2 regions of the Streptomyces sp. NPDC047974 genome follow, and region 2 is predicted to be linked to the other one. Evidence: riboswitches for the same ligand, from Rfam matches in the RefSeq annotation. Region 2 holds a riboswitch; the other holds the start of a gene.
The links. A riboswitch is a leader RNA that binds a small molecule or an ion and turns the genes downstream of it on or off. The one in region 2 is predicted to bind S-adenosylmethionine.
Positions count from the first base shown of each region.

Region 1 (4,224 bases), on a different contig from region 2:
GCCGCCGCGGCCTCCTACTTCGCCGAGGTCGGCCTGCACGGCTCCTTCTGGGGCCTGCCCGACTGAGAAGGGATCCCTCCCGCCCCGCGCTCAGCGCGGCCCCGTGCCCGGCCAAGCCCGCGGGTACGGCACACGGAGCGTCTCGGCCGCCACGGGAGCGTGGTCGGCGGCGGCGCGGAGGCGGCCGTCGCGCAGGACGACGGCACGGCTGCCGAGCATGGTGGTGACCAGTTCGGCGGCGAGGTCCTCGGGGGTCACGTCCAGGAGGCGGGCGGCGTCGGTCAGCCAGGCACGGGCGTGGAGGTACGGCTCGACCTCGTCGGCCGGAATCCCGTCGCGGATCATCAGGGCGAAGGCGAAGATCCGCCGTGCGCCGTACCAGACCGCTCCGGCCGGGTCGTCGACGAGCCGCTGGGCACGGCGCAGGGCGGCGGCGAACGCGGCTGCGGGGTCGGTGGGGATCGGGCCGTGGGAGGGGAGTATCAGGCGCGGATCGAGGTCGGCCATCCGCTTGAGCGAGGCCAGTGCGGTGTCGGCCGCGTCGGGGCCGTCGAGGGCGAGGTTGACCCAGCCGACGTCGTAGTCCGACAGTGCGTCACCGACCACGAGCAGCCTCTCCTCCGGCTGCCACAACGCCAGGTGGCCCGGCGTGTGGCCGGGGGTGCGGACGACTTCCCAGTCGGCATCGCCCAGCCGTAGGAGCCGGCCGTCCTCGAGCGGGACGTCCACGGTGTACGGGGCGACCGGCTGGTCCAGGTACTCGGCGGCGCAGCAGCCCGGGTCCCGGCGGGAGATCGGCTCGGCCTCCGGGGTGCCCGCGGCGATGGCGGCGCCCCCGGCTTGGAGGAGGGCGTTGCCCCCGACGTGGTCGGAGTGCCAGTGGGTGTTGACGACCAGGTCGATGGTCCCGGCGTTCGCCCGGGCCCAGGCGGCTGTCTCGTCGGCGTGGCCGACGAAGCCGCTGTCGACGAGGGCCGGTTGCCGTCCGGGCAGCAGGAGGGTGTTGGCGTCGGGGAAGGGCCGCTGCCACCACGTCAGCCACGACGGCAGGACGGGAGGGGCCGGTCGGGGGCTCACCGGGCGGTCCTGGCGACGCGGATCAGGGTCTGCCGGCCGTCGGCGACGAGCTTGCGGGAGCCGTCGGCCTGCACGCCGTAGACATCCAGCCGGCAGACGGTCAGGGGGCGTCCGGGCTTGAGGACGGTGCCGATGTGGGTGATCCGTGCACCGAGGTGGGACGTCGGGTCCTGCAGGACGAAGCTGTCCTGGACGCGCTTTCGCGCGGCGGGACTCGCCTGTTCCTGCCGCATGCGGTCTTCCACGTACGTCCTCTCCTTCGGGTGCGTGCTGCGGCGCGAACGGTGTGGCCGAGGAGCCGGGCGGTGGCTCGGGCGGGCGGGGGAGAGCCAGGGCCGCCACGTCGTGCTGGCGGGGTCAGGGGTGCGAGACGGCTTCGGTGAGGCGGTCGGCCGCGTCGACGGCGGCCTGCGCGAGCCGGACACCGGGGTTTCGGGTGAGGCGCTGGATCGGGCCGCTGATCGTGACGGCGGCGACGACACGCTGGGACGAGTCGCGGACCGGTGCCGAGACGGAGGCCATGCCGGGTTCGCGTTCTCCGATCGACTGGGCCCAGCCCCGGCGCCGTACGCCACTGAGGGCGGCGGCCGTGAAGCGGGCACCCTGCAGACCTTCGTAGAAGCGCTCGGGTTCCTCCCAGGCCAGCAGGATCTGGGCGGCGGAGCCGACCTTCATGGGAAGCGCGGACCCCACCGGCACGATGTCGCGCAGGCCGGCGGTCCGCTCGGCGGTGGCGACGCAGACGCGCATCTCGCCCTGGCGCCGGTAGAGCTGCGTGCTCTCGCCGGTGGTGTCCCGGAGGGAGGTGAGGACCGGGCCGGCGGCGGCCAGCAGGCAGTCCTCGCCCGCGGCGGCCGAGAGCTCGCCGAGCCGAGGGCCGAGGACGAAGCGGCCCTGCAGGTCCCTGCCGACCAGACGGTGGCGCTCGAGTGCGAGGGCGAGTCGGTGGGCCGTGGGCCGTGACAAGCCGGTGGAGGCGACCAGCCCGGCAAGAGTGGCCGGGCCCGACGCCAGTGCGTCGAGGATCACCGCTGCCTTGTCGAGGACGCCCACACCACTGGAAATGACCGAAATGCTCATGAAAGGGGGTACTCCAGTCTCGATCTGCGAGCCATGGCTCGCAGAGACCTCGCCCGGGGGAGAGAGGGCAGGAATGATCAGCGGGAAAGAGCCGAGGCGGTCGGCTGGAATGCCGCGACGATCACGAGACGGGTACGCGGAAAGCCCGGGCGGGACAGGGCCGGGGTGAAAGGCAGCACAGAGAGCACCGTGTCTCCTCATCTTTTCCCGCGCCACGTTGGCGCGGGCCGGAGTTGGCACTGATCCCGACGACGCGCGGCGATCATGGAACGCCGAGTCGACCGGGGAGTTGCCGGGGCTTCGTAGGGCCGGTCCCTCCACCCCTCTGGATGATTCGCGAGAAACCATACAAGACTTCGGGTGCTACCGGGCAACGGCGTCCCGCGCGGGAGGGCGCCGGATCAGGCAGGCCCCGGGAAGCGCAGTACTTGTCGTCCCAGGGTTGCCGGCCCACGCCGTCACCGAGTGTCCGGGCCTGCCCGGTGGCGCAGGCCCGGGGCATGCCGATCACCTGGGTCCGGCCGGGCGCCGGCCGGGAGCCGTCCGGTGCTCGCCCCCGCGCCTACTCGCGGGTCTGCTCCAGTCGTTGGAGGAACTCGGCGAACGACCTCGCCACCCGCCGCGGCACACGGTCCTCGTCGATGTACGCCACGGCGGGTTCGCCGTACGGTCCGCACTCGGAGTAGTCCAGCATCACCGTGTCGTGGCCGGCCGAAGGGGTGTCGCAGATCACCACTCCGATGTCCGGGTATCCCCATTCCTCGATCTGGTAGGCGCTTCCCCCTCCGGACCGGGCGTCGATCCCCCGGGCTCCGCCGATTCCACGGATGCCGCTGATCTCGAAGTGGTCTTCGGCCCACGACGTGCGGAACGGCGTCGGGTAGCAGCGGCGCCGCGGGGTGCCGCCGTTGCGGAGGAGGAGCGTCTCGACGTAGCTGTCCGGCAGCCGTACCCCCAGGTCCTCCTCGGCTCGACGGACCATCTCCTTGTCGAGCCGAGGGCCTGTGTAGTAGTCGCTGTCGTCGAACAGCTCCTCCGTCATCAGAATCCTCCGGTGTGGCCCGTCTCGGCGTGGATGTCCCGGTCGACGAGCTGCATGAGCCCGCTGTCCTGGTGATGATGCCAGGTCCAGCCTTCCGGGGTCCCCCGTAGCCCTGACGCCTTGTTGGCCAGCGCGAAGTCCTTCTTCCTGTCTCCCGTGAGCTGGATCCGGACGTCCGCGACCTGCGGGTGGCGCCAGGCGGAGAAGTCGGGGAATCCCTGCGTGTCGAACGGGACGCCGGTGACCGGGTGGACGCCGCCGGCGAGCTTGCCGTTCCTCACCTGCGGTATGCCGCCGTTCGCGCAGTTGCACGTCGACGGGTGTTGCGGCACGGCTCCGCCGCAGTTGTGGACGAGGACCGGGGTCCCACCCGTCAGCACGTAGTACGTGTGCAGGTCCGCGACCGTGACGTTGTGCACCCGCTGCCGCGGCGCCGTCCGCTCCTCCACCGCCACGACCGCGACGGACGCGCCCTTGTCGGTGCGCAGCCCCATCCCCGGACGCAGGTCCTCGGCGTCGAGCCAGCCGCGGAGCGACTCGATCCAGAACGGGTGGTTGTCGGTGGCGGTGACGGCGGCCGTCCGCTCGCCGGCGGGGCCGTCGGTGTCGACGGTGATCTTCACGAGGTGCTTCTCGCCTTCGCCGGAGATCAGGGCGGTGACGGGTTTGGCCTCCGTCGTGTTCGTCTCGGGGTCCGTGGCCAGAACCAGGTCGCCGGGTTCCAGCTCTTCGATCGGCTTGCCGGAGCCGTCCGCCATCACGACCTCGGTGCCGGGCGTGAAGCTGTTCTTGCACGGCGGAAGGCCCACCTTGGCGATCTTGTTCAGGCCCTTCGCCCCGAAGACGGCCTCCACGGCCCCGAAGGCCCCGCGGCCGATGGCCTTTCCGTAGTTGCCCTGGCTCCACTCGTTGCGGATCTCGCCGGTCGCCTCGTCCCAGGCCGCGGCACCGACGGCCTTGGCGACACCGACCGGGTCGTTCCACACCGCCGTTCCCACGGAGGACGCGGTGTCCCGCACCGCGGT
Region 1 is NZ_JBEZNU010000017.1:28,150-32,373, forward strand. It holds gene merB (organomercurial lyase) at 1-66, shown strand, start outside; gene AB0E19_RS23550 (MBL fold metallo-hydrolase) at 91-1,077, opposite strand; gene AB0E19_RS23555 (hypothetical protein) at 1,074-1,322, opposite strand; gene AB0E19_RS23560 (IclR family transcriptional regulator) at 1,435-2,157, opposite strand; SAM riboswitch class I at 2,352-2,493, opposite strand; gene AB0E19_RS23565 (SMI1/KNR4 family protein) at 2,720-3,199, opposite strand; gene AB0E19_RS23570 (SpvB/TcaC N-terminal domain-containing protein) at 3,199-4,224, opposite strand, start outside.
Region 1: linked by a shared signal. The riboswitch ahead of AB0E19_RS23560 (IclR family transcriptional regulator) and the one ahead of thrC (threonine synthase) in region 2 are both predicted to bind S-adenosylmethionine.

Region 2 (4,224 bases):
AGGGACCAGCCGGCGACGCAGCCCTTGCCGTCCGGCGCCCAGACGCCGCTCACGCCGACCGCCACCGGCGCGTCCGTCCCCGAGACGCCCGCGAAGGCGGCGGTCACGTCGGACTCGCCCGTGTAGTAGTGCGGACCGCCGGTGCCGGCCGGGTCGACGACCATGCTGTCGATCGAGACGGGCGCCGCCGCCTTCGCCCCGACCGAGAGCAGCGGGGCCGTGGTCGCCGGGTCCCCGGGGGAGGGCGCCACATCGGCGCCGGAGAGGTCGCAGCGCTTCAGCCGCGCCCCGCTCGGGCCCCGGTGCGTGCCGTCGTTGCCGCCCCAGAAGAGGCGGGCGTACGCCACCTCGGCGCCCTCGGGGAGCCGGACCCGGCCGGTGCTGGAGCCGTACGCGTCACCGGTGCCGGCGGTGTCGAGGCGCCGCATCACGAAGGCGTCGTCGTCGTCCGCGCCCTCGCCCCTCGTGGCGGTCGCGCAGCGGGCCGCCAGGTCGGCGGGGGTCTGCGGACAGCCCATGACGGTGTTGCCGATGGTGGTGAAGTCCCCGTACAGGGACTCCTGGTACCGCTCGCCGAAGGGCTCGACGACGTCGGCGGCGGCGGGCCCGGCCGTCGTCAGCGAGAGCGCGCCCGCGGCGAGGGAGCCCGCCGCGAGCACGCGGAGGAGCGGGCGCGATGATCTGAAGTACATAAAAGGGCAATGTAGGCAAAACACATCATCTGCGGATGTTACGCCACGCGGCGCTGCGCGTACTCCGCGATCTCGACCATCGGCGGGCGCTCCTCCGTGTCCACCGCGTACGTGCGCGGCTCGAAGCCGTGCTCGCCCCGCTCGAACTGGGTGAGCACGGGGCGTACGAGATGGCCCCGGGAGAGCCGCAGCTGCGCCGTGCGGTAGATCGCCGCCGCCATCCGGCCCAGCGCCTGCCCGTCCTGGTGCCGGTGCTTGCGGACCCCGACGTCCACCTGCGCGAGGGCGTCCAGGCCCACCGTGTGCAGCGCGTCGACGAGGAGGCCCAGCTCCACTCCGTAACCGACGGGGAAGGGGAGCCGTTCGAGCAGCGAGCGCCGGGCCGCGTACTCGCCGCCCAGCGGCTGCACGAAGCCGGCGAGGCGCGGCCAGTGCAGGTTGAGCAGCGGGCGCGCCACCAGTTCCGTCACGCGGCCGCCCTGACCAGGGGTGTCACCGAACGGGCGGTCGTACATGGCCTTGACGAGATCGACGTCCTGGTCGGTGAGGAGCGGGCCCACGATCCCCGTGACGAAGTCCGCCGAGAAGTCCCGCAGGTCCGCGTCGACGAAGCACACGACGTCCCCGCCGGTCACCATGAGTGAGCGCCACAGGACCTCGCCCTTGCCCGGGACCGCCGGTATGCGGGGCAGGATGTCGTCGCGGGCGACGACCCGCGCGCCGGCCGCCGCCGCGACCTCGGCGGTGCGGTCGGTGGAGCCCGAGTCGATCACCACCAGCTCGTCGACGAGCGGCACCGCCTCGGTCATCAGCTCGCGCCGGATCACGCTGACGATGTCCCCGACCGTCGCCTCCTCGTTCAGCGCGGGCAGCACCACGCTGACCGTCGTCCCCCGCTTGGCGGCGAGCACCCGCTCCAGGGGGCGGTCGGACACGGACCAGGACCGCCGGGTCAGCCAGCGCTCCACTTCTTCCAGCAACGTGATCTCCATCTCGCGGATCGGACGACCGTCTCCACCTTCGAAGCCTTCGGTTACAGTCTTGAACAACGCGGAGGCCCGATGCATGTCGGGGTCCCGCCCGCGTCTCACAATCGAATACCGCTCATCCAGAGGGGCAGAGGGATACGGCCCGTTGAAGCCCCGGCAACCCTCCAGTCGGTTTGTCTTGCACCAGCGAGGCCCCCGGCTAGGGAAGGTGCCAAATCCGTCTCATGGCGAAATGCGTCATGAGGAAGATGAGGAGAAAGGGCCTCCCCTCCATGGCTGTACAGACCTCCGCACCCGCTGCCGCCGCCGCTGACACCACCGGCACCACCGTCGATCTCGGTCCCGCGTCCGGGCTTTCCTGTCGCGAATGCGGCGAGATCTTCGCCCTCGGCCCGATCTTCGCCTGCGAGCTCTGCTTCGGCCCCCTCGAAGTCGCCTACGAACTGCCCCTCGGCGACCCGGAGGAGCTGCGGAAGCGGATCGAGGCCGGCCCCGCGAACATCTGGCGGTACGCGCCCCTGCTGCCCGTCCCGGCCGACGTCGCCGAGAAGCCGAACCTGAACCCCGGCTGGACCCCGCTCGTCAAGGCCGACAACCTCGCCCGCGAGCTCGGCGTCGCCCCCGGCAAGCTCTTCGTCAAGGACGACTCCGGCAACCCGACCCACTCCTTCAAGGACCGGGTCGTCGCCCAAGCCATCGAGGCCGCCCGCGCCTTCGGCTTCACCACCCTCTCCTGCTCCTCCACCGGCAACCTCGCCGGCGCCGTCGGTGCCGCCGCCGCCCGCGCCGGCTTCCGCTCCTGCGTCTTCATCCCGCACGACCTGGAGCAGGGCAAGGTCGTCATGGCCGGCGTGTACGGCGGTGACCTCGTCGCCATCGAGGGCAACTACGACGACGTCAACCGCTTCTGCTCGGAACTCATCGGCGACCCGCTCGGCGAGGGCTGGGGCTTCGTGAACGTCAACCTCCGCCCGTACTACGGCGAGGGCTCGAAGACGCTGGCGTACGAGATCTGCGAGCAGCTCGGCTGGGTCATCCCCGACCAGCTGGTCATCCCGATCGCCTCCGGCTCCCAGCTCACCAAGATCGACAAGGGGCTCCAGGAGCTCATCAAGCTGGGCCTCGTCGAGGACAAGCCGTACAAGATCTTCGGCGCCCAGGCCGAGGGCTGCTCCCCGGTGTCGGCGGCCTTCAAGGCCGGCCACGACGTCGTGCGGCCCCAGAAGCCCAACACCATCGCCAAGTCCCTGGCGATCGGCAACCCGGCCGACGGCCCGTACGTCCTCGACATCGCCCGCCGCACCGGCGGCGCGGTGGAGGACGTGAACGACGAGCAGGTCGTGGACGCGATCAAGCTGCTCGCCCGGACCGAGGGCATCTTCGCCGAGACGGCCGGCGGCGTGACCGTCGGCGTGGCGCGCAAGCTCGTCGGGGCCGGCGTCATCGACCCGAACCTCACCACCGTCGTCCTCAACACCGGTGACGGGCTCAAGACCCTGGACGCCGTTGCCGACAGTTCTCAGGCGACCGCCACCATCCGCCCGAGCCTGGACGCGTTCCGCGACGCGGGCCTGGCCCACTGACACCCGCCGACACCCGTACGGAGAGCATCGACATGGCCGTGAACGTCCGCATCCCCACCATCCTCCGCACCTACACCGGCGGCCAGGCCGAGGTCCCCGCCGAGGGGGGCACCCTCGCCGAGGTCATCGCCGACCTGGAGAAGAACCACACGGGCATCGCCGCCCGCGTCCTGGACGACCAGGGCAAGCTGCGCCGCTTCGTGAACGTCTACGTGAACGACGACGACGTCCGCTTCGAGCAGGGCCTGGAGACCGCCACGCCGGACGGCGCGGGCGTCTCGATCATCCCGGCCGTCGCCGGCGGCTGCTGATCCTTACCTGTTGGTAGCTTTCGCTACAGAATTGCCCCTTCCGCGCGAGAAAGCGGAGGGGGCAATTCTGCATGGTTGAGCGCGATAGAGTTGGGGAAGCCCCCTCCGCCGCTCATGCCAGGCGCATATGAGAGCGGCCGCGGACCTGACGAGAACGGGCCAAGAAGCGGCCGAAAAGCATAGGCACTCTGCCCCTTATGCCGCTTTCGCCCGGCCCGAGTTGCCCGGCAATTCATGGATTTCTCCCCGATTCCCCTTTCCGCGCCTTCCAGAATTCCCAGTGGATTGCCCTGTTGCAGAGGGCAGTTGGACAGATACATTCAGCCGCGGTCGACGCGTTCCGGCGCAGGTTCTGACCCGGGTCCGTGAAGTGCGGATCCGCGCAAGGGCCAGTAAGTAATAGGGGAGTTAGGCATGGCTCAGGGCACCGTCAAGTGGTTCAACGCGGAGAAGGGCTACGGCTTCATCGCGGTCGACGGTGGTGCGGATGTTTTCGTCCACTACAGCGCCATCCAGATGGATGGGTACCGCGCCCTCGAAGAGGGTCAGCGAGTCGAGTTCGAGATCTCGCAGGGTCAGAAGGGTCCGCAGGCGGACATGGTCAAGGTGACCGCCTGAGGCACGGAGCGATCGGCCACCGACGTCTCGT
Region 2 is NZ_JBEZNU010000014.1:87,208-91,431, reverse strand. It holds gene AB0E19_RS20960 (hypothetical protein) at 1-692, opposite strand, end outside; gene AB0E19_RS20955 (glucosyl-3-phosphoglycerate synthase) at 731-1,672, opposite strand; SAM riboswitch class I at 1,794-1,936, shown strand; gene thrC (threonine synthase) at 1,954-3,264, shown strand; gene AB0E19_RS20945 (MoaD/ThiS family protein) at 3,297-3,575, shown strand; gene AB0E19_RS20940 (cold-shock protein) at 3,990-4,193, shown strand.